One region of the Bacillus sp. PK6-16 genome, then DNA from elsewhere that is predicted to be linked to it. Evidence: predicted binding sites of a transcription regulator. Region 1 holds the regulator's gene; each other region holds the start of a gene.

What was found. Region 1 encodes NrdR, which represses ribonucleotide reductase genes. Its sites were predicted from a motif close to AACACNATATATNGTGTT; they were not measured.
Region 2: a site for NrdR is predicted at 4,371-4,388, ahead of nrdI (class Ib ribonucleoside-diphosphate reductase assembly flavoprotein NrdI). Genes of this name have one in related genera too.
Region 3: a site for NrdR is predicted at 3,933-3,950, ahead of M1D66_RS09390 (anaerobic ribonucleoside triphosphate reductase). Genes of this name have one in related genera too.

Annotation. Positions count from the first base shown of each region.
Region 1 covers NZ_CP096511.1:886,963-895,314, forward strand. Annotated here, with positions in the region: gene ytaF (sporulation membrane protein YtaF) at 1-410, shown strand, start outside; gene coaE (dephospho-CoA kinase) at 462-1,064, shown strand; gene M1D66_RS04560 (glyceraldehyde-3-phosphate dehydrogenase) at 1,174-2,202, shown strand; gene speD (adenosylmethionine decarboxylase) at 2,593-2,976, shown strand; gene nrdR (transcriptional regulator NrdR) at 3,260-3,721, shown strand; gene M1D66_RS04575 (replication initiation and membrane attachment family protein) at 3,874-5,283, shown strand; gene dnaI (primosomal protein DnaI) at 5,317-6,255, shown strand; gene M1D66_RS04585 (DUF4177 domain-containing protein) at 6,287-6,484, opposite strand; gene ytxC (putative sporulation protein YtxC) at 6,719-7,600, shown strand; T-box leader at 7,632-7,859, shown strand; gene thrS (threonine--tRNA ligase) at 7,907-8,352, shown strand, end outside.
Region 2 covers NZ_CP096511.1:3,926,393-3,934,744, reverse strand. Annotated here, with positions in the region: gene queE (7-carboxy-7-deazaguanine synthase QueE) at 1-541, shown strand, start outside; gene queF (preQ(1) synthase) at 560-1,057, shown strand; gene M1D66_RS20150 (YkvS family protein) at 1,106-1,291, opposite strand; gene M1D66_RS20145 (hypothetical protein) at 1,525-1,707, shown strand; gene M1D66_RS20140 (histidine phosphatase family protein) at 1,796-2,398, shown strand; gene M1D66_RS20135 (GNAT family N-acetyltransferase) at 2,434-3,012, opposite strand; gene M1D66_RS20130 (hypothetical protein) at 3,347-3,541, shown strand; gene M1D66_RS20125 (hypothetical protein) at 3,642-3,959, shown strand; gene nrdI (class Ib ribonucleoside-diphosphate reductase assembly flavoprotein NrdI) at 4,437-4,796, shown strand; gene nrdE (class 1b ribonucleoside-diphosphate reductase subunit alpha) at 4,783-6,867, shown strand; gene nrdF (class 1b ribonucleoside-diphosphate reductase subunit beta) at 6,949-7,917, shown strand; gene M1D66_RS20105 (GntR family transcriptional regulator) at 8,134-8,352, shown strand, end outside.
Region 3 covers NZ_CP096511.1:1,795,966-1,804,317, reverse strand. Annotated here, with positions in the region: gene M1D66_RS09405 (S1C family serine protease) at 1-682, opposite strand, end outside; gene M1D66_RS09400 (response regulator transcription factor) at 886-1,563, opposite strand; gene nrdG (anaerobic ribonucleoside-triphosphate reductase activating protein) at 1,582-2,034, opposite strand; gene M1D66_RS09390 (anaerobic ribonucleoside triphosphate reductase) at 2,031-3,890, opposite strand; gene plsY (glycerol-3-phosphate 1-O-acyltransferase PlsY) at 4,116-4,712, shown strand; gene M1D66_RS09380 (HesB/YadR/YfhF family protein) at 4,821-5,111, shown strand; gene M1D66_RS09375 (acyl-CoA thioesterase) at 5,138-5,557, opposite strand; gene M1D66_RS09370 (glycoside hydrolase family 18 protein) at 5,669-6,961, shown strand; gene tlp (small acid-soluble spore protein Tlp) at 6,990-7,187, opposite strand; gene sspN (acid-soluble spore protein SspN) at 7,287-7,421, opposite strand; gene M1D66_RS09355 (FbpB family small basic protein) at 7,465-7,608, opposite strand; gene M1D66_RS09350 (3'-5' exonuclease) at 7,748-8,352, opposite strand, start outside.

The DNA.
Region 1 (8,352 bases):
TTATTGGAATAGGGATTTGGGTATTATATCAATTTTTTCGAAGTGAGAAAAAAGAAGAACCGAAGCAAGAGGAGAAGGTCTGGAAATTAGAGATTGCCTCGCTAGGTCTAGTGATTCAAATTTTACGGAAACCGACTGTTGCAGATTTTGATAAATCAGGCACCATTTCTGCAGGAGAAGCATTACTTCTTGGTATAGCTCTTTCTGTAGATTCATTTGGTGCTGGAATTGGTGCATCTTTATTAGGGTATGCACCCGCTATGATGGCGATATTAGTTGCAGTTATGAGTTCTTTGTTTTTATTTATTGGAATGAAACTTGGAACGGTTTTATCAAATATGAAGTGGTTACAAAAATTTACATTCCTGCCTGGAGTATTACTCATCATTATTGGAATTTGGAAAATGTAAGTATGGGCGTGGAACATTAGTTTCGCGCCTTTTATTATGAGGAGGATTATTATGACAGTAGTAATTGGATTAACAGGAGGCATTGCAAGTGGAAAAAGTACAGTTTCTCAAATGTTTCGTGAACTGAGCATACCAGTTATTGATGCAGATATTATTGCAAGAGAAGTTGTAGAGCGAGGAAAAACAGCATATAACAAAATAGTAGAAGTATTTGGAACGGAAGTGTTACAAGAAGATGGAGAACTAGATCGTCCAAAACTAGGAAGTGTCGTTTTCTATAATGAAGAAAAACGATTGCAGTTAAATAAAATTGTTCATCCTGCAGTGCGTGAGGAAATGAATAGGCAAAAGGAAATGTACATAAAAGAAGGTATGCAAGCGGTTGTGTTAGATATTCCTCTCTTATTTGAAAGCAAATTAACAAGTCTCGTTGACCGCATCTTAGTTGTAGCGGTTAAGCCGCATACGCAATTAGAACGTTTAATGAAACGAAATAACTTTTCAGAAGAAGAAGCAACAGCTCGTATTCAATCTCAAATGCCGTTAGAAGAAAAAGTGAAAAATGCAGATGAAGTGATAAATAATGATGGCACAATTATGGGAACGAAAACACAATTGCAGGTAATTTTAAAGAAGTGGAACATTATTGACTAAAAAATTGTGAAATTAATGAAAATGCTTAGTGACATATCCCCTTTTTGTGTTATACTATTATTGGGATTGGAGATAAATAGTATAACGCATTCAAGGGGGATAACATATTATGACTCGTGTGGCAATTAATGGATTTGGACGTATTGGGAGAATGGTATTTCGTCAAGCAATAAAAGAAAGCGCATTCGAAATTGTAGCAATCAATGCAAGCTATCCATCTGAAACGTTAGCACACTTAATTAAATATGATACAGTTCATGGCAAGTTTGACGGAACAGTAGAAGCATTTGAAGATCACTTATTAGTTGATGGAAAAATGATTCGCCTTTTAAACAACCGCGATCCAAAGGAATTGCCTTGGACAGATTTAGGTGTTGAAGTTGTAATTGAAGCAACTGGTAAATTTAATTCAAAAGAAAAAGCAATTCTTCACGTTGAAGCTGGAGCGAAAAAAGTTATTTTAACAGCGCCTGGTAAAAATGAAGATGTAACAATTGTAGTTGGTGTGAACGAAGACCAATTAGATATTACAAAACATACTGTTATTTCAAATGCATCTTGTACAACAAATTGTTTAGCGCCTGTTGTGAAGGTGTTAGATGAGCAGTTTGGAATTGAAAACGGTTTAATGACGACAGTTCACGCTTATACAAATGACCAAAAAAATATTGATAACCCACATAAAGATTTAAGAAGAGCACGTGCTTGCGGACAATCAATCATTCCGACAACGACAGGTGCTGCGAAAGCGCTAGCAAAAGTTCTTCCACATTTAAACGGAAAACTTCATGGTATGGCACTTCGTGTACCAACACCAAACGTGTCTCTTGTTGATTTAGTAGTAGATGTAAAACGCGATGTGACAGTTGAAGCTATTAACGATGCATTCAAAACTGTTGCAAACGGTGCGTTAAAAGGTATTGTAGAATTCAGCGAAGAGCCTTTAGTATCTATCGACTTTAATACAAATACACACTCAGCTATTATCGATGGTTTATCTACAATGGTAATGGGTGATCGTAAAGTGAAAGTACTTGCTTGGTATGATAACGAGTGGGGCTACTCTCGTCGTGTTGTAGATCTTGTAACGTTAGTTGTTCAAGAGTTAGCGAAACAAGAAAATGTGCAACACATTTAAGTGAATAAGGGAGGAGAGGGCAAGGCAATATTTGCCCTCTTTTTTTAATTTTTTCTGAAAAGGAAAAAAATTATATAAGTATATTTTAAAAAGTGGACATACCACGAAACGTTGTGATTACTGCATTTGTGAATCGTTTATTTTTTTTAGGGAAAAGTAAAGAGGAAAATATGACAGAAAATCGAAAAAACTGTTGTTGCAAAATGAAAATAAACAAAGTATACTAACACTCGTAAACTTAAGAGCTGAGGTACGTAGTCACTACTTAAAGGGTTAGGACCTCTCTGGACTAACTTTCCCCCGTGGTAGTGGAGCAAGCCAAATTGCAAATTAGTTTTCAATTCGAACAGTTAGAATAAATTTACAAGGGGGAACTGTAGAATGGATACTATGGATACGATGGGTCGTCACGTGATCGCTGAACTTTGGGATTGCGATTTCGACAAGCTTAATGACATGCCGTATATTGAACAATTATTTGTGGATGCAGCACTAAGAGCTGGTGCTGAAGTGCGTGAGGTTGCTTTCCATAAATTTGCACCACAAGGTGTAAGTGGAGTAGTAATTATCTCAGAATCACATTTAACAATTCATAGCTTTCCGGAGCACGGTTACGCAAGTATTGATGTTTATACTTGTGGGGATCGTATTGATCCAAATGTTGCTGCAGAATATATTGCAGAGGGTTTAAACGCGAAAACGCGTGAGAGCATCGAGCTTCCTCGAGGCACTGGTAGCTTCGAAATTAAGCAGAGAGAAACAAAAGCTCTTTAAAAAAGAACATAATTGATTTAAAATGTAAAGAGGTGTATAATGCACCTCTTTTTTAGTTTATAAAAAAGGGAAAATATAACGTACTCGTTAGTTGAATAAATTGGACTCTTGCAAATGAGGTAGTGCCCTATATACCATCTTATTTTTAAGAATGAGATGATAAAGTGATGCGCTGGAACTTAAAGTGGTAAGAGAGTTAGAATGAGTTATATAATATTGTATATATATTTTAGGTGAAGTGAGTAGAGAAAAATAAAGAGTATAGTGTAAAGGAGTGAATGAATTGCGTTGTCCATCCTGTTCTCATAATGGTACAAGAGTGTTAGATTCGCGTCCGGTAGACGAGGGGCGCTCTATTCGAAGAAGGAGAGAGTGTGAAAGCTGCTTAAGTCGCTTTACGACCTTTGAAAGGGTAGAAGAGTCACCTCTTATCGTTGTAAAAAAAGAAGGCACACGAGAAGAGTTTAATAAAGAAAAGATTTTACGCGGTTTAATTAAAGCGTGTGAAAAAAGACCAGTATCTTTAAGACAATTAGAAGAAGTAACACAAAGCGTGGAACGTGAACTGCGTAATTTAGGTATATCAGAAGTGAAAAGTGATATGATTGGTGAAATTGTTATGGAAGAACTTCGCGATATTGATGATGTTGCTTACGTACGTTTTGCTTCTGTATATCGTCAATTTAAAGATTTAAATGTATTTATTGAAGAATTAAAAGATATACTGCAAAAAGAAAGAGAGTAGAAGTTGTATTTTATTCTCTTTACATACCGTAAGTAATAGGATAAGAGAGCTAGAAGCGCAAGCTAATAGCTCTTTTTCACTAAGAATTTATATAATGAAGATAGAACGAATGAAGTAGAGGATAGATTGGATGAGAGAAAGGAAAAGCAAGAATGGAAAAACAGTCATGGATGGAGCTATTGCCGATTGATCGTTATAAAGTAAGTGCGAAAGGACTACTGCACAATTACGACCGAAAAGTGTTAACGATGTTGTATCAGCCGTTAATAGGTAGTAGAGCTTTTAGCTTATACATGACACTATGGGGAGAGCTTGAGCAAGATCGTGTATTTGGAAAAGAGAATACGCATCATTCCCTTATGGTGACTATGCAAATGCAACTTCCTGAAGTATATGAGGAACGAGTAAAGTTAGAGGCAATTGGGCTTTTGAAGGTATATATTAAGAAAGAAAAAGATATTCGAATGTTCATATATGAGTTGCAACCACCTTTATCTCCGAAGCAGTTTTTTGATGATATTGTTTTAAGTATCTTTTTATACAATCGATTGAGCAGGACAAAATATAATCAAGTAAAGCAATATTTCTTAGAAGAAGAATTTGATTTTGCTTCTTATGAAAATGTTACGCGTTCTTTCAATGATGTGTTTGGTTCGTTTAATCCAGGACAGCTTGAGCATGCGCAAGAAGACCTTCGTATTCCAAAAACGACAACTATGCCAAGTAACGAGAAGGGAGACGCTCCGAAAGTTTGGAATGATTTCTTTGATTTCTCTTTATTTGTAGATGGATTGTCCGCTCTTGTTCCTAAAAAGGCGATTACAGATCAAGTGAGAGACTGCGTTATAACACTTGCTTACGTGTATGGTGTAGATGTGTTATCGATGCAAAATATCGTTCTTGGTGCAGTGACAGAGATGCAAACAATTGATATGGAAAGGCTTAGAAAAGGAGCGCGCGATTGGTATCAATTTGAAAATGGTCAAGCATTACCGGTATTAAGTGAAAGAGTACAGCCTCATGCTGCACGTACGATGAAAGAGAAAGAGCCTTCATCGCAAGAGGAGATGCTAATAAAGCAGCTAGAGGAAATCTCACCAAAACAACTATTGAAAGAGATTTCTGGTGGTGCAGAGGCAACGAAAGCGGACTTGCAGATTGTTGAAGATGTCATGATTAATCAAAAATTGACACCAGGAGTTGTGAATGTACTTATTTATTACGTTATGCTACGCTCAGATATGAAACTTGCGAAAACGTATGTCGAGAAGATTGCTGGGCATTGGGCACGTAAAAAGGTCGGTACAGTAGCGGACGCGATGGCGTTAGCGAAAGAAGAGAACCGTCAGTATCAAGAGTGGGCTGAGACGAAGAAAAAAGGCCGTACGGCGAAGAAAACGGTGCGGAAAGAAATGGTGCCAGATTGGCTTAAGGAAGAAGAGCCGAAAGAACAAGAGAAAGAAACAGAGAAGAAAGATGTAAGTGTAGAAAAAGATGCAAGTACGCTAGAAGATGAAAGAAAACGACTAGAAGAAGTGTTAAAAAAATATAAGCGTGATTAATAGAAGAGAATGAACGCTCTTTGAGGTGAGAAAATGGAGCATATTCAAAATTCATTTGCAAAATTAATGGAAAATGAAAACTTTAAAAATAGATATGAAGTATTAAAGGCAGAAGTAATGGCGCATCCGCGTGTGAAAGAATTTATAGACGAACATAAGGGTGAAGTAACGACTTCTATGATTGAGCGCAGTCTTGTGAAGTTATATGAATATATTGGACAAAGTGTAGGTTGCGTGGATTGTCCGGATTTAGGCTCATGTAAAAATATGCTACAAGGGTACGAGCCAAAGCTTGTTATTCAAGGGAAGATGATTGATATTCAATACGATCGCTGCGTTAGAAAAGTAGCGCATGACGAGAGAAAGAAATATGAAAAACTTGTTCAAAGTGTATATATGCCAACGGATATTTTACAGGCAACTATGGAAAACTTAGATCCTTCTGATTTAAATGCACGTATAGATGCGATTGGTGCAGCGAATGAATTTTTAAGTACATATGAACCAGGTAAAAAAGCACAAGGTTTATATTTGTACGGTAAATTTGGTGTAGGAAAAACGTATTTGTTAGGAGCAATAGCGAACGAGCTTGCTCGAAAGAAAATAAGTTCGATGCTCGTATACTTCCCGGAATTTTTACGTGAAATTAAAAGTTCAATTCAAGATAATTCGATTGGTGAGAAGATTGATGCGGTTAAACGCGTACAAGTTTTAATGTTAGATGATATCGGGGCAGAAGCGATGTCAAGCTTTGTCCGTGACGATGTACTCGGTGCAATCTTACAATTCCGTATGTTAGAAAACTTACCGACGTTCTTTACGTCTAATTTTGATTTTAAACAACTGGAACACCATTTAACGTATACGCAGCGTGGCGAGGCTGAAGAAATGAAGGCAGCACGTATTATGGAACGAATTAAATATTTAGCGAAACCAATTCCGATTGGTGGGAAAAACCGTCGTCATAAGTAAAAGAGCAAGCTGAGAAGCTTGCTCTTTTGTATTATAGTGATATTTTCTTTTCAAATATGAGGTCGAAATATTCAGGTTGTCCAGAACTGCCAATCGTAGGGGCAACAATCTGTACGAACCTCCAGCCATTTCTAGCATGTTCTTGAATAATTTCTTGGTAGTCTTCAGCTGGTTTTGAGCGAGTGAACCCCCAATGTAGTTCGACTTTTACGAATTTATATTCAAACATTCGGATACCCCCTTTTATTGATAAGTAAAGTATACAATAAAAATTCATAGTAGCTTGTATCATTTTTTTCTCCCTCCCTTAATATATATAAAATTAGCAAGCCATATTGAGTGGATTTTCTAACGATAGGAAATGTAATTCTACTAAGAGTGAACTTCACGTGGAACGGACTCTTATAGGATTTGTAACGTATAGATACAGTCCTTTAGAGCGGGGATAAAAGGGGGGACAAAAGTGATTGAAATTTGCTTCGAAGAAAAAAATGATGCTATGCACGTATATAGACAATTGCTGAAAAGAGCGGAAGTGTTATATAAGGAAACGAGTGTGTATTTACAGGAACAAAAAGTGGTGATTCACATACCAGTACGTGAATCGAATTATATTGAAAAGATCTTATTGCCAGTAATGGTGTATTTCATTGTGAATGTGAAACAAAATGAGTGGATTTATACGATTTTAAAAGAAAAGTTTTTTTATGAAGAACAAGAAGAGTGTCATCAAATATTGCACATGGCACATGAGATTTTAAAGGGAAAAAGAAAAGGTGTAGCTCAGGATTTAACGCGTAACGCATTTGAGTCATATATTAAGTCTTCTTTAAATAATTGGCTTTGTGATCCGCTCTCATTCTCGTTTTCATCATATATCCGTTTTCGTCTTCGTACATATAGGGAAATGGTGGCTAAACTTGCGGAAGTGGCAATTGATGAATATAAGATGGAGCAAGAATACCAAATGTTCATTGAGACGCTTCGGCAACAAGTAAGTAGCCGTAAATCACGTTTGTCTTGCGTGCATCTTATTTTTGATGAAAGCTTTATCTTTTATGATGATAAAGGTAGACGTTTAAAACAGGAGAAGTTGGTCCAATATATAGATGAGGAATTATTAAAGCAAAATGATGTATATATTGATACGAAAGTAATTGCGCCGCTTCTTTCTATTTCGCCCAAAAAGATTTATTTATATACGAAAGAACAAGACCATAATATGATAATTACTTTGCGAAATGTGTTCCAAGAACGGGTCCAATTACATGGATTACATGATTTTGAGCGCAATGTGAAAAATTTAAAAAATAAAGGTAACGCCCTTGATTTTCTAAGTTTTTGAGCATATAATTACCTACATAAATGAAATATATTGAAATGTCATGATGAGGACATGAGTAGTTTTCTACGATTTTCAGAGAGGGAAGCCTTAGGGTGTGAGCTTCCTAGTACGGGATTATTACTTACCACCTCTAAACTTTAGCAGTGAACGGTTTTCTAGTAATTGCTAACGGACAACACCGTTATGTTGAACTTGAGCAATTAACAATTATGTTAATTGGAACAAGGGTGGAACCACGAATTCAACACTCGTCCCTTTTTACGGGATGAGTGTTTTTTATTTTGAGAAAAAGAGGAGTGACCAGTGATGGCAGATGTAGTTAAAATTACTTTCCCTGATGGAGCTGTGAAGGAGTTTCCAAAAGGCGTAACAACTGAAGAAATCGCAGCTTCTATTAGCCCAGGCTTAAAGAAAAAAGCTGTAGCTGGAAAATTAAACGATGAGATGATCGATCTTGTTACACCAATCGAAGAAGATGGTGCAGTTTCTATCATTACATTAGATTCTGAAGATGGCCTATATATTTTACGCCATTCAACAGCCCACCTTTTAGCACAAGCGTTAAAACGTTTATATAAAGATGTTAAGGTTGAGCTCGGCATTGGTCCAGTAATTGAAAATGGCTTCTACTACGATATTGATATGGAAGAAGCAATTACAGTTGAAGACTTCAAGAAAATCGAAAAAGAAATGCAAAAAATCGTGAACGAGAACTTAGAAATCGTTCGTCATGAAGTACCACGTGCAGAAGC
Region 2 (8,352 bases), 2.3 Mb from region 1:
AGAAGATATTTGGGATGAGCTTGTTGCAATTGGAGGAGAAAATTTTTCTCATGTTACGATTTCAGGTGGAAATCCGGCATTACTAAAAAATATTGAGTTTCTTCTTTCTGTATTAAAAGAAAATGGAATGCGAACGGCAATTGAAACGCAAGGGAGTAAATGGCAAGATTGGTTACTTCAAATTGATGAGATAACAATTTCTCCAAAACCACCAAGTTCAACGATGAAAACAGATTTTCAGAGGTTAGATGCTATTATTCAGAAACTAGCAGGAAAAGATATTAGTTTAAAAGTAGTAGTATTCGATGATCATGATTTTGAATATGCAGTTAAGATGCACGAACGTTATCCAAAGGTACCATTTTTCTTACAAGTAGGAAACGATGATACAAAAACAGTGGATGATGCGATGCTTATAAAAAAATTATTAGATAAGTATGAATGGCTGATTGATAAAGCTGTAAATTGTAAAGCGATGAATGATGCAAAAGTATTGCCTCAGCTTCATGCGTTAGTATGGGGAAATAAGCGCGGCGTATAACGAGAAGGGATGTTTAAAATGACAGGAAGATTAGATGAAGATTTAAAAGATGTAACATTACTAGGGAATCAAAATACAAAATATTTATTTGAATATAGCCCAGAAATATTAGAGGTATTTGATAATAATCATCCAAACCGTGATTATTTTGTAAAATTCAATTGTCCTGAATTTACAAGTTTATGCCCGAAAACAGGACAACCAGATTTTGCAACAATTTATATTAGCTATATTCCAGAGCAAAAAATGGTAGAGAGTAAATCTTTAAAGTTGTATTTATTTAGTTTCCGCAATCATGGTGATTTCCATGAAGATTGCATGAACGTTATTATGAACGATTTAATTAAATTAATGGATCCACGTTATATTGAGGTATGGGGGAAATTCACACCACGTGGTGGCATTTCAATTGATCCATACTGCAACTACGGGCGCCCAGGGACGAAGTATGAACAAATGGCTGATTACCGCATGATGAACCACGATCTATATCCGGAAACAATTGATAATCGTTAATAGAAAGAAAGGGCCTGTATAGTATACAGGCCCTTTCTTTCTATTATATTATGCATTTTGATTAATGACAGTATAGTTTTTATGACTTACAACTGTAAGAGGTTCCATATCTAGTTCTCTAAAATTCTTCATAATTGTTATATCAACAATAACAGAGTTTTGATTTACTTTTTGAACACGGCCTTGCATTCCACCTTTAAATTCGATGATATCTCCAGTTTCTGCGATCTGCATAAGCAACTCTCCTTGTTACAGTTTTCCCAAAAAAAGAATAAATTTGGGTTTTTTTATTTCCTCCTATTTTGAACCATATTTCCTACTTTGTAAATGTTTCCAAAGTAAAAATTCGAAAAATATTCACTTTTTGTAAGAAAATATGTAGAAAATCCATGTTTTTTGAAAAAAATAGCAAAAATGCGAGAATCTTTATATCGAGGTATAATGAAAAAGTAGAATAACCTGCTGAAGTGGGAGAAATTAGAGGCGGTAAAATGATGTTTGAATTTGTGGGGAGTGTTATAGCTTTAATTTTATTTTTATTTTCTTATATGCATTTAAAAAAGATTCGTCAATATGATACGAGTACATATTTTGATGGGATGGATGGTATCCATGCTTCGATAACACATGATAGTGGTGGGGAGATGTAAAGGTATATAACTTTATTTTCTTGCGTGGCATGATGTTTAGAACTAGTGCATAATAGAGTTCATAAGTGATGAATGGAGAGTGAAAAGAATGAAGATTTCTTTTATTCGTCATGGTCGCTTAGATTGTACTATAGAACCAATGACGGTTACATCCTTTCATGAATGGATAAAAGGATATGACTTACATACTATAACAGAAAAACAACCTATACCATTGGAAACAAGAGAAGCGGTTGAAGTAGCGAAATTGATTGTAACGAGTGATCAAAAGTGTGCTGTACAGTCAGCAGCTGAATTAATGGATTCTTTATGTTTTATACAAAATTCTCTTTTTAGGGAAGCGGCAGTTCCGGCGAGCTTTTATGCGCCAAAATGGTTGAAGTGTAAACTTAACGTATGGATGTGTATTGGACGAGCATTATGGATACTTGGTTACCATAAAAATGTTGAATCTTATAAGGAAGTAAGAGAGAGGGCAAGGCAAGCAGCTTACGTATTACATCGTTATGCTCTCGTACATGGAAGTATTGCTCTTGTAGGTCATAATTATTTTAATTCGATGATTGGAACGGAACTGAGGGCAATAGGATGGTCTGGTTCGCCTATTTTGCATAGAAAGCCATGGGGATGTACAACATATACGTTTCACGAGGCGATGGATGGAAATATATTAAATACGAATTTAACATAAAAGCACACGATTTATATAAATCGTGTGCTTTCTTTTTAAGATACAGAAATTTTGACGTTTAATGGTTTTACGAGATGAGCATAAGGTTCGCCTACTAGCATAACAATTTCATCTTTTTTATAACCTAACTTTTCGTAAAGTGAATAGGCGCGTGTGTTTTCTAAATTAACAAGTAAAGCGATTTTTTCATGCCCTTTTTCAGTTGCATAGATTTCGGCAGCTTCAATTAATTTAGAACCGATACCTTTTCCGCCGTGTGCACTTGAAACTGATAGTGTATCAATGTAATACTCATCAAGCTCAGCTTCTTTTTCTAACGTAATTGATTCATCTTTATGTAATTCTCTTAAGTGATGTACAATTGGTGCGTCAAGCTGTGTTGCTTCACTACCGTGATAAGCGACAATAACTCCAACTGCACTCTCGTCTTGTTCATAGACAAAACAGTTTTCGTAGCTCAGACGGTTATTTTCTTTTGAGAACCATGTCTCAAGTCCTAGTAATACTTCTGCTTCATCTGTGCTACCTGTGATTTTTTCAGCAATTTCATGCAGAGCATTATACAATAAAGGAGCTATTGCCATTGCATCTGTCTTTTTTGCTTTCCGAATCATAGTATCCCTCCTAGTTCTATTTGTATATTGTAGCATAGTGGTATGGAACTTTGCATAATTGAATGCCGAAATGTTTGATATAGAGAAGTAGCTATGTTAGTATATGATATTTAGTGGACATATAGTAAAACGATATTGTTTGCGAAATAACGAAAATAAAATCATGGCATAACAACGAGATAAAGTGAAACGTTAATCAGTAAGATTTTTTGTTCATTCCACGACTGATTAGTAGTCAACACCAATCGCACTACCTGCAAATAGCGGGATAAATTTACAGTTGTTGACCTATAGAATATACGATAAAATAAAATATTGCAGAGAGGTGAAATACATGGATAAAGAATTAGCAAATACAATTTTAGATCAGCTAAAAAATGGTGAAATAAAGGAGTATGTTGTTACGAAAGATGTATTTTATACGTTCAGAGAAGTTGTTGTAAATAGAGAAGACTTTAAGCATTTCATTGGTAACGCACAGCGAGGCGGGCAAGTGATTTATACATATTCAGAAACGCCACGTTCATAAAGGGGAATTTTGATCAGCAGGGCATCTCTCACTGATTAGTAGCCTTTCACCAATCGGACGTTTAATGCGGGATAAATAAAAGATAAAGGAGAGGGGAATTATGGGCGATTTTAAACAAGGCATTTTACCACATTGGGATTATATGTGGAAAGATAGAGCCGGCAATCGATTTATGGGAATGGTTATGTATCCAGAGAAACGAAAATGTTCAGCAAAAATGCTTCAGAAAATAAAAAGAGCATATGAAGAAGCAGTAGAAATTAAAGTAACTGTACAAGTTCGACATACATATCAGTACGTAGAAGGAATGATTGTATACTTTGATGAAGAGGCTCCGGTATGTACAATGATTGATAAAGATGAAAATCCGCATCATATATTTGTAAAAGATATTTTGCGCATTGAGCACTCTGAATAAACCTTTCATAAATAAATTGAAGTTCCATAATAATAATCTTTTTCTATAATAGTTATCTTTTAGTATGTAACGAGAAACGAAAGTATATGTATAATATATTTAATAAGGTAAATTTGATAAATGTAATCGTTTTTTAGAGCAGATTATAGTTTCATATCTGTTCTTTTTTGCGTGATGCTGGAGAAATATATTTCTTCAGCATCTACCGTTTTATGACAAAATATATTGTTAACTTTTTTAAAAATAAGGTTAAATTCGTTGACAACTTTTTTGAAAAGCACTTTATTGACATGAGTTTTAGAATGTTGTTTCATAGTCATTGTATTGAAAAAAAACGGCTATCATGTCGAAAAGTAAAAGTTAAAAAAAGAAAGAATTTATACATATATCTTGTGTCTTATTTTGAAACGTAATACAATATATAGAGAAATCAAGAACAACATATAGAGAATATAGATTTGAGAGGGAGGGTCGGAAATGTTAGTTGCATATGATTCTATGACAGGAAACGTGAAGCGTTTCATTCACAAATTAAATATGCCGGCCGTTCAAATTGATGAAGATCTAGTAATAGATGAAGACTTTATTCTTATTACGTATACAACAGGTTTTGGCAATGTACCAGAACGTGTTTTAGACTTTTTAGAGCGCAATAATGAAAAATTAAAAGGCGTATCTGCAAGCGGCAATCGTAACTGGGGAGACATGTTCGGTGCAAGTGCTGACAAGATTTCTACTAAATATGAAGTGCCTATTGTATCAAAATTTGAGTTATCTGGAACAAATAACGATGTAGAATATTTTAAGGAAAGGGTGCGGGAGATTGCGACACATTGAACTGAATAATGAAATCACGCAAATGCAGGACGGTTTTTATCAGCTTCATAAAGATAAAGAGGCATTAGAAGTCTTTATGGAAGAAGCTAGAGAGAATACCGTTCCTTTTAATAGCGTGGCAGAGCGAATGGAGTATATGAAAGAACATGATTACTATTACAACGTTCTGGACGAGTATAGCTTGGAGGAAGTAGAGGAAGTATATAACATCGCTTATGGTGAAAACTTCGAGTTCCAATCTTATATGGCAGCATCTAAGTTCTACAAAGATTATGCGTTAAAAACGAATGATCAAAAACAATACTTAGAAAGCTATGAAGATCGTGTAGCAATTGTTTCATTATACTTAGGACGCGGTGATGTTTCGAAGGCAAGACAATTCGCAAGCATGATTGTAAAACAAAACTACCAACCAGCGACACCAACCTTTTTAAATGCGGGAAGAAGCAGAAGAGGAGAAATGGTGTCTTGTTTCTTGTTAGAGATGGACGATAGCTTAAATTCGATCGGCTTTAACATTAATACTGCGATGCAATTATCGAAAATCGGCGGGGGAGTAGCTTTAAACTTATCTAAGCTACGCGCACGCGGTGAGCAAATTAAAGGTATCGACAACGCTGCAAGTGGTGTAGTACCTGTTATGAAATTGCTTGAAGATTCGTTTTCATATGCGAATCAGCTTGGCCAACGAAAAGGTGCCGGTGCAGTATATTTAAACATTTTCCATTGGGATATTATTGAATTCCTTGATACAAAAAAAATAAATGCCGATGAGAAGAGCCGTATTCAGTCTCTATCAATCGGAATTATCGTTCCAAGTAAGTTCTTTGAGCTTGCTGAGAAAAACGAACCTTTCCATGTTTTCGCGCCTTATACGGTTTATAAAGAATATGGCAAGCATTTAGATGATATTGACATTGATGAAATGTACGATGAATTAATGAGCAATCCGAAAGTGAAGAAGAAGCCACTAGATATTAGTGCACGTGATATGCTTATTAAAATCGCTATGATTCAGCTTGAGTCTGGTTACCCATACTTAATGTTTAAATCAAATGCAAATAATCAACATCCATTGAAGGATATTGGAACTGTGAAGATGTCGAACTTATGTACAGAAATCTTCCAGCTTCAAGAAACTTCAGAAATAAATGATTACGGTACAGATGACATTATCCGTCGTGATATTAACTGTAACTTAGGATCGTTAAATATCGTAAACGTAATGGAAAATAAAGAAATTCGTGAAGCAGTTCATGCGGGAATGGAAGCTTTAACAGCTGTTTCTGATATGACGATTATTCCGAATGCACCAACTGTGAAAAAAGCAAATGACGAGCTTCATTCAGTTGGACTTGGAGCAATGAACTTACACGGATATTTAGCAAAAAATAAAATCGCTTATGAAAGTGCAGAAGCGAAAGAATTCGCTCGTACATTCTTTATGATGTTAAATTACTACTCTATTGAGAAAAGTATGGAAATCGCTACAGAAAAAGGCGAGACATTTAAGGACTTCGATAAATCTGATTATGCGAATGGCACATACTTCGAAAAGTATGAAACGACAGATTACAGCCCAGTAACTGAAAAAGTTCAGCAACTATTTGAAGGAATTCATATTCCAACAAAAGAAGATTGGACAAGTTTAAAAGAGCAAGTACAGAAGAATGGTTTATACAACTCATATCGTCTTGCCATTGCTCCAACACAATCAATCAGTTACGTTCAAAATGCAACTTCAAGCGTAATGCCGATCGTAAGTCAAATCGAATCAAGAACATATGCGAATGCGACAACATATTATCCAATGCCGTATTTATCAAAAGATACGTTCTGGTACTATAAATCTTCTTACGATATGAATCAGTTTAAATTAATTGATTTAATCGCAGAAATTCAAGAACATATTGACCAAGGAATTAGTACAATTCTTTACGTTAATAGTGATATTTCAACACGTGAATTAGCACGTTACTACATCTATGCACATAAAAAAGGCTTAAAGAGTCTGTATTATACGAGAACACGTAAATTAAGCGTGGAAGAGTGTGTGGCTTGTACCGTTTAATATAAAAAGTGAGACATGATGAGCAGGGTTTTCTGAACCCTGCTCATGCTTAGTTATCATATTTAGAGAAGGGGCGATTTAATGCGTGCGGTAAACTGGAACAAAAAAGAAGATGATTTTAGTTTAATGTTTTGGAAGCAAAACATCGCTCAGTTTTGGACAGAAGAAGAAATTGCGGTTTCGTCTGACAAAAATACTTGGGTGCAATTATCGAAAGAAGAGCAAATTGCTTATAAGCGTGTATTAGGTGGTTTAACACTTTTAGATACGAAACAAGGTGGCGAAGGAATGCCACTTGTACTTGTTCATCTTGAAAATTTACAAGCGAAAAGTGTATTAGCTTTCATGGGAGCTATGGAAGAAGTACATGCGAAAAGTTATAGTCACATTTTCACAACATTAGCTACAGAAGAAGAGATTGATGATATTTTTGACTGGGTAGACAATCATCCGTTACTTGAGAAAAAAGCTGGTATTATTACTAGTTACTATCGTCGTTTATTAAAGCCTGAAGTAACAAAAAAAGAGTTATACATGGCAATGGTAGCAAGTGTGTTCTTAGAAAGTTACTTATTCTATAGCGGATTCTTCTATCCACTTTACTTAGCTGGTCAAGGAAAACTAACAGCAAGTGGTGAGATTATCAACTTGATAATTCGTGATGAGTCAATTCACGGCGTATTCGTCGGTATTTTAGCACAACAAATCTTCGCAGAACTTTCTGCAGAAGAGCAACAAGAAGTGCAAAAAGAAACACAAGATTTATTAATGGAACTATATGAAATTGAAATGGCCTATACAGAAGAAATTTACACTTCTATCGGTCTTGTAGAAGATGTAAATCGTTTCGTTCGTTACAATGCGAATAAAGGGCTTATGAACTTAGGACTTGAGCCGAAGTTTGAAGAAGAAGAAATTAACCCAATCGTTTTAAATGGTTTACGTACAGATACGAAAAACCATGATTTCTTCTCTGTAAAAGGAAATGGTTACGTAAAAGCAACGAACGTTGAAAAGTTAGCTGACGATGACTTCGTGTTTAACTTTTAATATAGGATTATAAAGAAAAACTGTCTTATTCATTGATAAGACAGTTTTTCTTTATAATTTTGTTTACATAACACTATTATTTTTGTATAGCGATTTATATTTGGGAAGTTCTATTCGTTTAACGGATAGAACTTTTTTGTAATTAAATGGGTATTTACAAAATTTTTGTATCGGTGTATTATTTAACTAGTACACTGATACAAAAGGAGGGAAGAAATGAAAATAGAGTTTTCTCCAAATACACCAATTTACATTCAGGTAATGGAATACATAAAAAAAGAGATCGTAACAGGACATTTATTACCTGGTGATAAAATTCCCTCTGTCCGTGAATTAGCGAGTGAATTACAAGTGAATCCAAATACGATTCAGCGTACATTTCAAGAGCTAGAACGGGATGGAGTTGTTGTCACACGTAGAGGAATGGGACGGTAT
Region 3 (8,352 bases), 910 kb from region 1:
GAATTTCACGTTCTTTACTACTAATAATACCTTCCGTTACACTTCCATCAAACCCTAGTGGATTACCGATTGCAATTGCTTTTTCACCCGCACGAAGTTTACTTGAATCACCTAAAGTGGCAACTTTATTTACATTAGATCCATCAATTTCAACAACTGCTAAGTCTAACCAAGGGTCCTTACCAACTAATTTCGCATCAACTTGCTTTCCGTCGCTCAGCTTCACAGCAAGTTTATTTGCTCCATCTACTACGTGGTTGTTTGTTACAATATATGCTTTATTCCCTGCTTTTTTATAAATAACACCTGATCCTGAACCAGCTTGTTGTTCTTGACCTGTCGGTTGCATTGCAAATGGATCAACACTTTGTTGCATATTAATAACACCTACAACAACATCTTTCGCCCCTTCAATCATACCAGGTAAATCAGTTTCATTTTTCGCTTTATTTACAACAGGAACTACAGTACCTTCTACTTTTGAATCCGAACTAAATGATGATACTGGCGCTCCATTATTTTGAGCCCATGGCATATATGGTGCTGCAAAACTAATCGAAACCGCTCCGACTACAGCTCCCACTAAACCTGTGAAGAAATAGCCTTTTTTACTACCTGATTTTCTCACTTCTCTCGTTTCACTATGCTCTTCATTTAAATTTGGTCCGTCGTAATATCCCATGTTTTATTTCCCCTCTCTGGTGAATTCGTATTTTCAGTATAGTCACGTTTTGTGTCCTTCTTGTGAACTCATCGTGAAATCCAATTAAAAAAATACACTTATCTAACATTGTAGACAAAAAAAGTATTTTTTGTACATTTTACCTTCAAAAGAGAGTATAAAATTACCATTTCCCTATGCTAAATTACACAAATCGTTCTAGATTATTCTTCAAATTTATAACCAACTCGAATAACAGTACCGATATGCTTCGCTTTATCTCCTAGCTTATTTCGAAGTTTTTTAATATGGGTATCAACCGTTCGGTCATCACCGTAATAGTCATATCCCCATAACTGGTCTAATAAATGTTGACGTGATAACACAATTCCTTTGTTCTCCATTAAATACACAAGAAGTTCAAATTCTTTATGTGTCAATATAATTTCTTCTCCATCTACTAAAACAGTTCTAGATAGACGATTCACTTCTATTCCAGCTAAAGACATAGCATTTTCTTCCGCTACTCCTACCGCACCATCCGCACGTTTCAATAACGTCTTTGCACGAGCTACTAATACTTTCGGGCTAAATGGTTTCGTTACATACTCGTCTGCACCTAATTCGAAACCTAGCAATGTATCATCCTCATCCGAACGTGCTGTCAACATAATAATTGGTACTGCTGATTCTTTTCTAATTCTTCTACAAACAGACCATCCATCTATTTCCGGTAACATAATATCTAACATAATTAAATCAATTTCATGCTCTGCAAATAACTCTAACGCTTTTTTTCCATCTTCTGCTTCGATTACTTCAAAGCCTTCATTACGAAAATAATCACTAACAATTTCACGTAATCTTCTTTCATCTTCAACAAGCAATACCGTTTTGTTCATATAATCTATCCCGCCTTTTTACTCTTTCAATCGAATAATACGTTGATTGGAGCTTCCGCGAAATGGAAGTGTTAAATCTTTTTCCTCAATTTCAAACCTTCCATCGACTAAAACATCCCCATAATGTAACAACTCTATCATATCATTATTTTGAGAACTCTGTATCTCTTCTAACGTATAACCTGTATACATCCATAGGTTTTTTTTCAAATCTTTCACGATTTTTGCTACCTTTTTCACTTCAGCAGCTTGAAAAAATGGATCTCCACCTGAAAATGTTACATCAGTTAATGGATTACTTGCAATCTCTTTCACAATTTCTTCTACTGTCATTTCCGTTCCGTTGCAAATATTCCACGATTTCGGATTGTGGCAACCAACGCAACGATGCGGACAGCCCGCAAAAAACACGACTGTCCGCAACCCTTCTCCATCTACTACACTATCATGAATAATATTCATCACTTTCATTTATGTTTCACCCGATCTATCTCTTCACTACGTTTCGCACTATTCCACTTCGACATATCTCCTACAAGATAGCCTGTTATACGGCGAATTCTTTCTATATTAGCCTCATCTTCATTCCCGCAACTTGGACATTCATTCCCAATAACCCCGTGATAACTACAGCACTTACAACGGTCAACAGGATGATTAATTGAACCGTATCCAACGCCATGTTCTGCCATGGCTTGTACAATTTGTTTTAATGCCTTTTTGTTATGCATTGCTGCTCCGTCTAGTTCAATATAAGTAATATGTCCTCCATTACAGAGAGCATGGAACGGGCCTTCTAAATGGATTTTATTTATCGCTTGAATGTTATAATAAACTGGAATATGGAATGAATTCGTATAGTAATTATGGTTCGTTATACCGCTAATCATGCCAAATTCTTCTCTATCTTTTTTCACAAACTTCCCTGATAATCCTTCTGCTGGAGTTGCAATTACTGAGAAATTCAGTTGATGTTCTTCTGTCGCTTTATCCATTCTATCTCTCATAAAGGAAATAATTTCATACCCAAGTTTCCATGATTCTTCATCTTCCCCATGATGCTTTCCTGTTAAAGCTACTAAACATTCCGCAAGACCGATAAAACCAATACTTAACGTCCCTTGTTTTAAAATCGAGGCTACGGAGTCTTCAGGCTGCAACGTTTCTCCACCACGCCATACACCTTGTGAATATAAAAACTGAAAATCTCTTGCTCGCTTCGTACATTGATACGCATATCTTTCTAATAGCTGCTTAATTCCTAAATCTAAATAATAGTTTAGCGCTTCAAAAAACGCTTCTTTTGAACCACTAATTAACGCTAATTTCACTAAATTAATAGACGTAAATGATAAATTCCCTCTACCAATCGCTGTTTCTTCTCCATGTATATTAGACATAACACGGGTACGACATCCCATGTAACATACTTCACTTTCTGGTCTTCCATCATAATGCACTGCATTAAACGGAGCATCTAAAAATGAAAAGTTAGGGAATAATCGCTCTGCGGTTGTCTCTAATGCTAATTCAAATAAATCGTAGTTCGGATCACTTTCTTCAAAATTCACACCTTTTTTCATCTTGAAAATTTGAATCGGAAAAATCGGTGTCTCTCCTTTACCAAGTCCAGCTTGTGTCGCTTTTAAAAGTTGTTTAATTAACATTCTTCCTTCTTTTGATGTATCTGTTCCATAATTAATAGAAATAAACGGTACTTGTCCTCCGCCTCTACTATGCATACTATTCGAATTATGAACGAAAGCCTCACACGCTTGATACGTATCATTTTCCGTTTCTTTCCATGCAAATTCTTCTATTTGTTCTTTCGTAAGCGGATATGATTGTAATCGTTTTTTATGTCTCTCAATTGTTTTTCGTACATAAGGTGCTAAATCAATATCAAAGAGTGCAAACGATTGACCACCGTGCTGCATATTTTGATTCGCTTGAAAAATAATAGACGAAAGAGCCAATGCACTTTTAATGTCTTGCGGTTGTCTCATATGTCCATGTCCAGTATGAAAACCATTAGCAAGCATTTGCGCTAACGGAATTTGTGAACAAGTCGTCGTTCCTGTTGCATAAAAATCTAAATCATGTGGATATAATATATTTTCATTTATCGCTTTTTTCACTTGATCTGACAATAAATTCTCAACAGCATAATATTTTGCACTCTCAGATGCGAACGTTCCCATTACGCCCATTGGAGAGCGGCCGTCTACATTTGCATTTTCTTGCATCAAATCTTGTTCATTGCCGTGGACTATTGTCTCAAACACTTTCATTAATTCTTCTTCTCCACGTGTATTATTTTGTAACATTTATAACCCTCCACCAATATGTTGTTGTCTTTTGATTAAAATGTTACTACATATAGTCTTACTGTTTCTGTGAGAAATGTAACATTACTGTGAAATTTTTTTCACGAAATAATGAATTTTTCATTTACAAAAAAGAAATGTGCTCTTTACAAATGTATGGTACAATATACGGGAAAAACTCTTTTTACCCTTTATCAACACATTTGAATAAAGGAGACTGAACTTATGGTTACTACATATCTTTTATTTATCGTTGCCTACTTACTTGGCTCGATTCCATTTGCACTAGTTGTTGGAAAAATCGGCTACGGAATCGATATTCGTGAGCACGGGAGCGGTAATCTAGGCGGAACAAACACATTCCGCACATTAGGGAAAAAAGCAGGTTTTACCGTTACAATTGCTGACATTTTAAAAGGGACATTAGCAACAAGTCTACCAATGATTTTCGGGTTAGATATTCATCCACTATGGTTCGGGTTAGCGGCTGTTCTTGGACATGTCTATCCAATCTTCGCGAAATTCCGCGGTGGTAAAGCAGTTGCAACTTCTGCTGGGGTGCTATTATGCTATTCACCAGTTGTTTTTGCAATATTGGCTGTTGTATTTTTCACCCTTTTATTTACAACAAGATACGTATCACTTTCTTCTATGGTAACAGCAGTTGTTGCTGTTATTGCATCCATTGTTAGCGGGGATAAAATCTTCATTATTGCGATGTGTTTATTAGCAGGTATGGTTATTTATAAACACCGTGCAAATATCGGACGAATTATAAATAAAACTGAACCAAAAGCAAACTTTTCAAAAAAGCAAAAATAAGATCGTAACCCACATAACGCAAAAAGAAAACGTGAAGCATATTAATAGCGTCTTTTTGCGTTATTTTTTATACTAAAGAAAAAGCAACATAATTTGGAGGAACTATACATGAATCTTTCCGTAACAAAAGAAGCAGCACAATGGTATAAAACTGAATTAAACTTACAATCAAATGAAACACTACGCTTTTTCGTACAATACGGTGGTTGCAGTACTGTGCAAAAAGGACTTTCTTTAGGTATTCGTAAAGATGATCCTGCACATCCTGCTGTTCAAATTCAAGAAGAAGGTATTAATTTCTTTATTGAAGGCGATGATGAATGGTTCTTCGATGGACATAATTTATCTGTTACACTTAACGAAGGTGACGACTTCCCACAATTTAATTATGAAAAATAAAAAAACGTGGCTTCTGCCACGCTTTTTTATTTTTTCTTAATTTCCTCATATTTCGCATACCACTCAGGATATAACTTTTTAAATGATACAGGGCGGAACCCTTCTTTTTTCGCACAAATATTCGTTGTGCTTGCAGTAATACACAGTTCACCATCACCATTATATATTTCATATCCATATACAACGCGAAGTGGGCTCACAGTATCTACCCATGTTTTTACGATTGCTTTTTCTCCGTAACGCATCGCTTTACGGTATGAAATTTGTAAATCTAACACAGGAGAAATAATTCCTTCTTTCTCCATTTCAACATATGAAAAACCTAAATCTTGTATAAGTTTCGTGCGACCTAACTCAAGCCACACTAAGTAGTTTGAATGGTAAACAACACCCATTTGATCTGTTTCCGCATAACGGATTTCAACTTCATGTTCTGCTACAAACATATGTATATTCGCCTTCTTTCACTTCTGCTACCTTGCATACATTTAATCATAATACAGTGACATCAAAAATAAAATAAAAATAGTGAATCTTTTCCCGAAAGGAGCAAGCATATGATTCAAATTGTAACGGTTCGTAGTGGTGATAGCGTATATAGCTTGGCATCAAAATATGGATCAACACCTGACGAAATAGTAAAAGACAATGGATTAAATCCAGCTGAAACGCTCGTTGTTGGTCAGGCACTTATCGTTAATACGAAAGGGAATAATTATTATGTACAGCCTGGTGACAGCCTATATCGAATTTCTCAAACATATAATGTCCCCCTCGCTAGTTTAGCTAAAGTTAATAATTTATCTTTAAAATCTATTCTCCATGTCGGACAACAATTATATGTACCAAAAGGTACAAAACGGGCTGTAGAATCCATCGCTTATTTACAACCTTCAACTATACCGATTAAAGAGAGTTTAGTTAATGCTACACGTGCCATCAATCCATTTTTAACATACTTAGCTTATTTTAGTTTTGAGGCAAAAAGAGATGGCACATTAAAAGAACCTACTGAAACAGCTAAAATCGCTAATATTGCAACGCAAGGTAAAACAATCCCTATGCTCGTTATTACAAATATTGAAAATGGTAATTTCAGTGCCGATCTAACATCGGTTATTTTACGCGACGCAACGATTCAAAACAAATTTATTACAAACATTTTGCAAACAGCTGAGAAATATGGCATGCGAGACATTCATTTCGATTTCGAGAGTGTAGCACCTGAAGACCGCGAAGCGTATAATCGTTTTTTACGAAATGTAAAAACACGCTTACCTAGCGGGTACACATTGAGCACAACTCTCGTACCGAAAACAAGTTCAAATCAAAAGGGAAAATTTTTCGAAGCTCACGATTATAAAGCGCAAGGGCAAATTGTTGATTTCGTCGTCATTATGACATATGACTGGGGATGGCAGGGCGGGCCACCGATGGCGATTTCTCCTATCGGTCCGGTGAAAGAAGTACTTCAATATGCAAAATCTCAAATGCCTCCCCAAAAAATTATGATGGGGCAAAATTTATACGGGTTTGATTGGAAGCTTCCATTTAAACAAGGAAATCCACCCGCAAAAGCAATTAGCTCTGTCGCAGCTGTTGCACTAGCTCGTAAATATAATGTCCCTATTCGTTATGATTTCACAGCCCAAGCTCCTCATTTTAATTATTTTGATGAAAACGGCGTGCAACACGAAGTTTGGTTTGAAGATTCACGGTCTGTTCAAAGTAAATTCAATTTAATGAAAGAACAAGGTATAGGTGGTATTAGTTACTGGAAAATCGGTTTACCATTCCCACAAAATTGGCGTTTACTTGTTGAAAACTTTACGATTACGAAAAAGGGCTGACAAAAGTCAGCCCTTTTTGTACATTTTGTTAAGATTCATCTTTGATTTCACTTTTTAATGAGTCAATACTTTCTAAACGTCTTTGATTTTTTGCTTCAATAGCAGCACGATCTTTTTCATTAGAAAGTTCCGCTGTTTCTTTTGCTTCATTAAAGTTATCAACTGTATTTTGCACCATTTCTTGTAACTTTTCAGCGTTGTCACTTCGATTATCTGGATTTGGCATGTACTTCCCTCCTAATATTGTATATACACACCATCTTAAATTACCTATCTTTCCTCAAATTTATACATAAAAAAGGAGAATGTAATATTCTCCTTTTCTTTAACCATTATCAACAATCGGTTGTTTACCTGTTTGATCTTGCATTTGCTTTCCTTTATTTCCACCAGCTTTTTTTGATTGTGTTCCAATATGATTCGGTGCAAAATCTTTTGAATTTTTTTTCGGATTACCCATTACTATCGCCTCCTTAACACTAGTATCGTACTAGTGTTAAGAATTATTCAGCTTGCTTAAAAAGTTTCATTTCATAACGTTTTTCAATGCGCTCTTCAATGCGATCAATTGCCTCACGATCGCTTAATAATTGTTGTTTATTTTCATTTACAAGTTCTTCAAACGATTTACGGCGACTTCTTCTCATGTTGTTCACCCTCTCTCCTTCGCTTTCTTATTACATAGTATGAGCAAACAAAAAACTCTTTAATCAGATTTGCAAGAAAATTTTATGTTTTAGTACTCCTAAAAAAACTCCGTGTACAATATATTGCACACGGAGTTTTTCATACCATAATATTTAAATACTCTTTCAACTTTTCATCTGCATTCATTTCATTTTCTTTATAATCATGAAGCGCCTGTAATACAAAATCATACTGTTCTAAAATATAACTTTCTAATCTCATAACATCCTCTAAGCTATTAAGCATAATTCTCGTATTACCAACTTCACTTTTTAACGCTGGTTCACATTTTAAGCTTGTACATATTTCTTTCACATCTTCTTCTAATATCTCTGTTAATACATATTTCTTTCGCCCTTTTACCTTTACTCTCATAACTGGATAAAAAGCTTTTATATCTAAATAACTTCCTACGTTCATACAACGTAGCCATTCTACATTCCGTTTATTACATGCAAGTATTTCTTTCACCGCTTCATATACCGCAGTTTCATCAAGCATAGCCTTATTTACTTTTCGTTTCCCTTCTTCTTCAATAGCTACACACTTTTGATAAACAGCAGCACACGTAATGCAATCGTCAAATGCATTATGAGAGCTTAAACGAATTCCAAGCATTCGTTTTAACGTTTCAAGTTTATGATTAGGCGCATGCTTCATGTATTTCTTCGCTAAAAATACAGTATCAATTACTTTATTTTTAG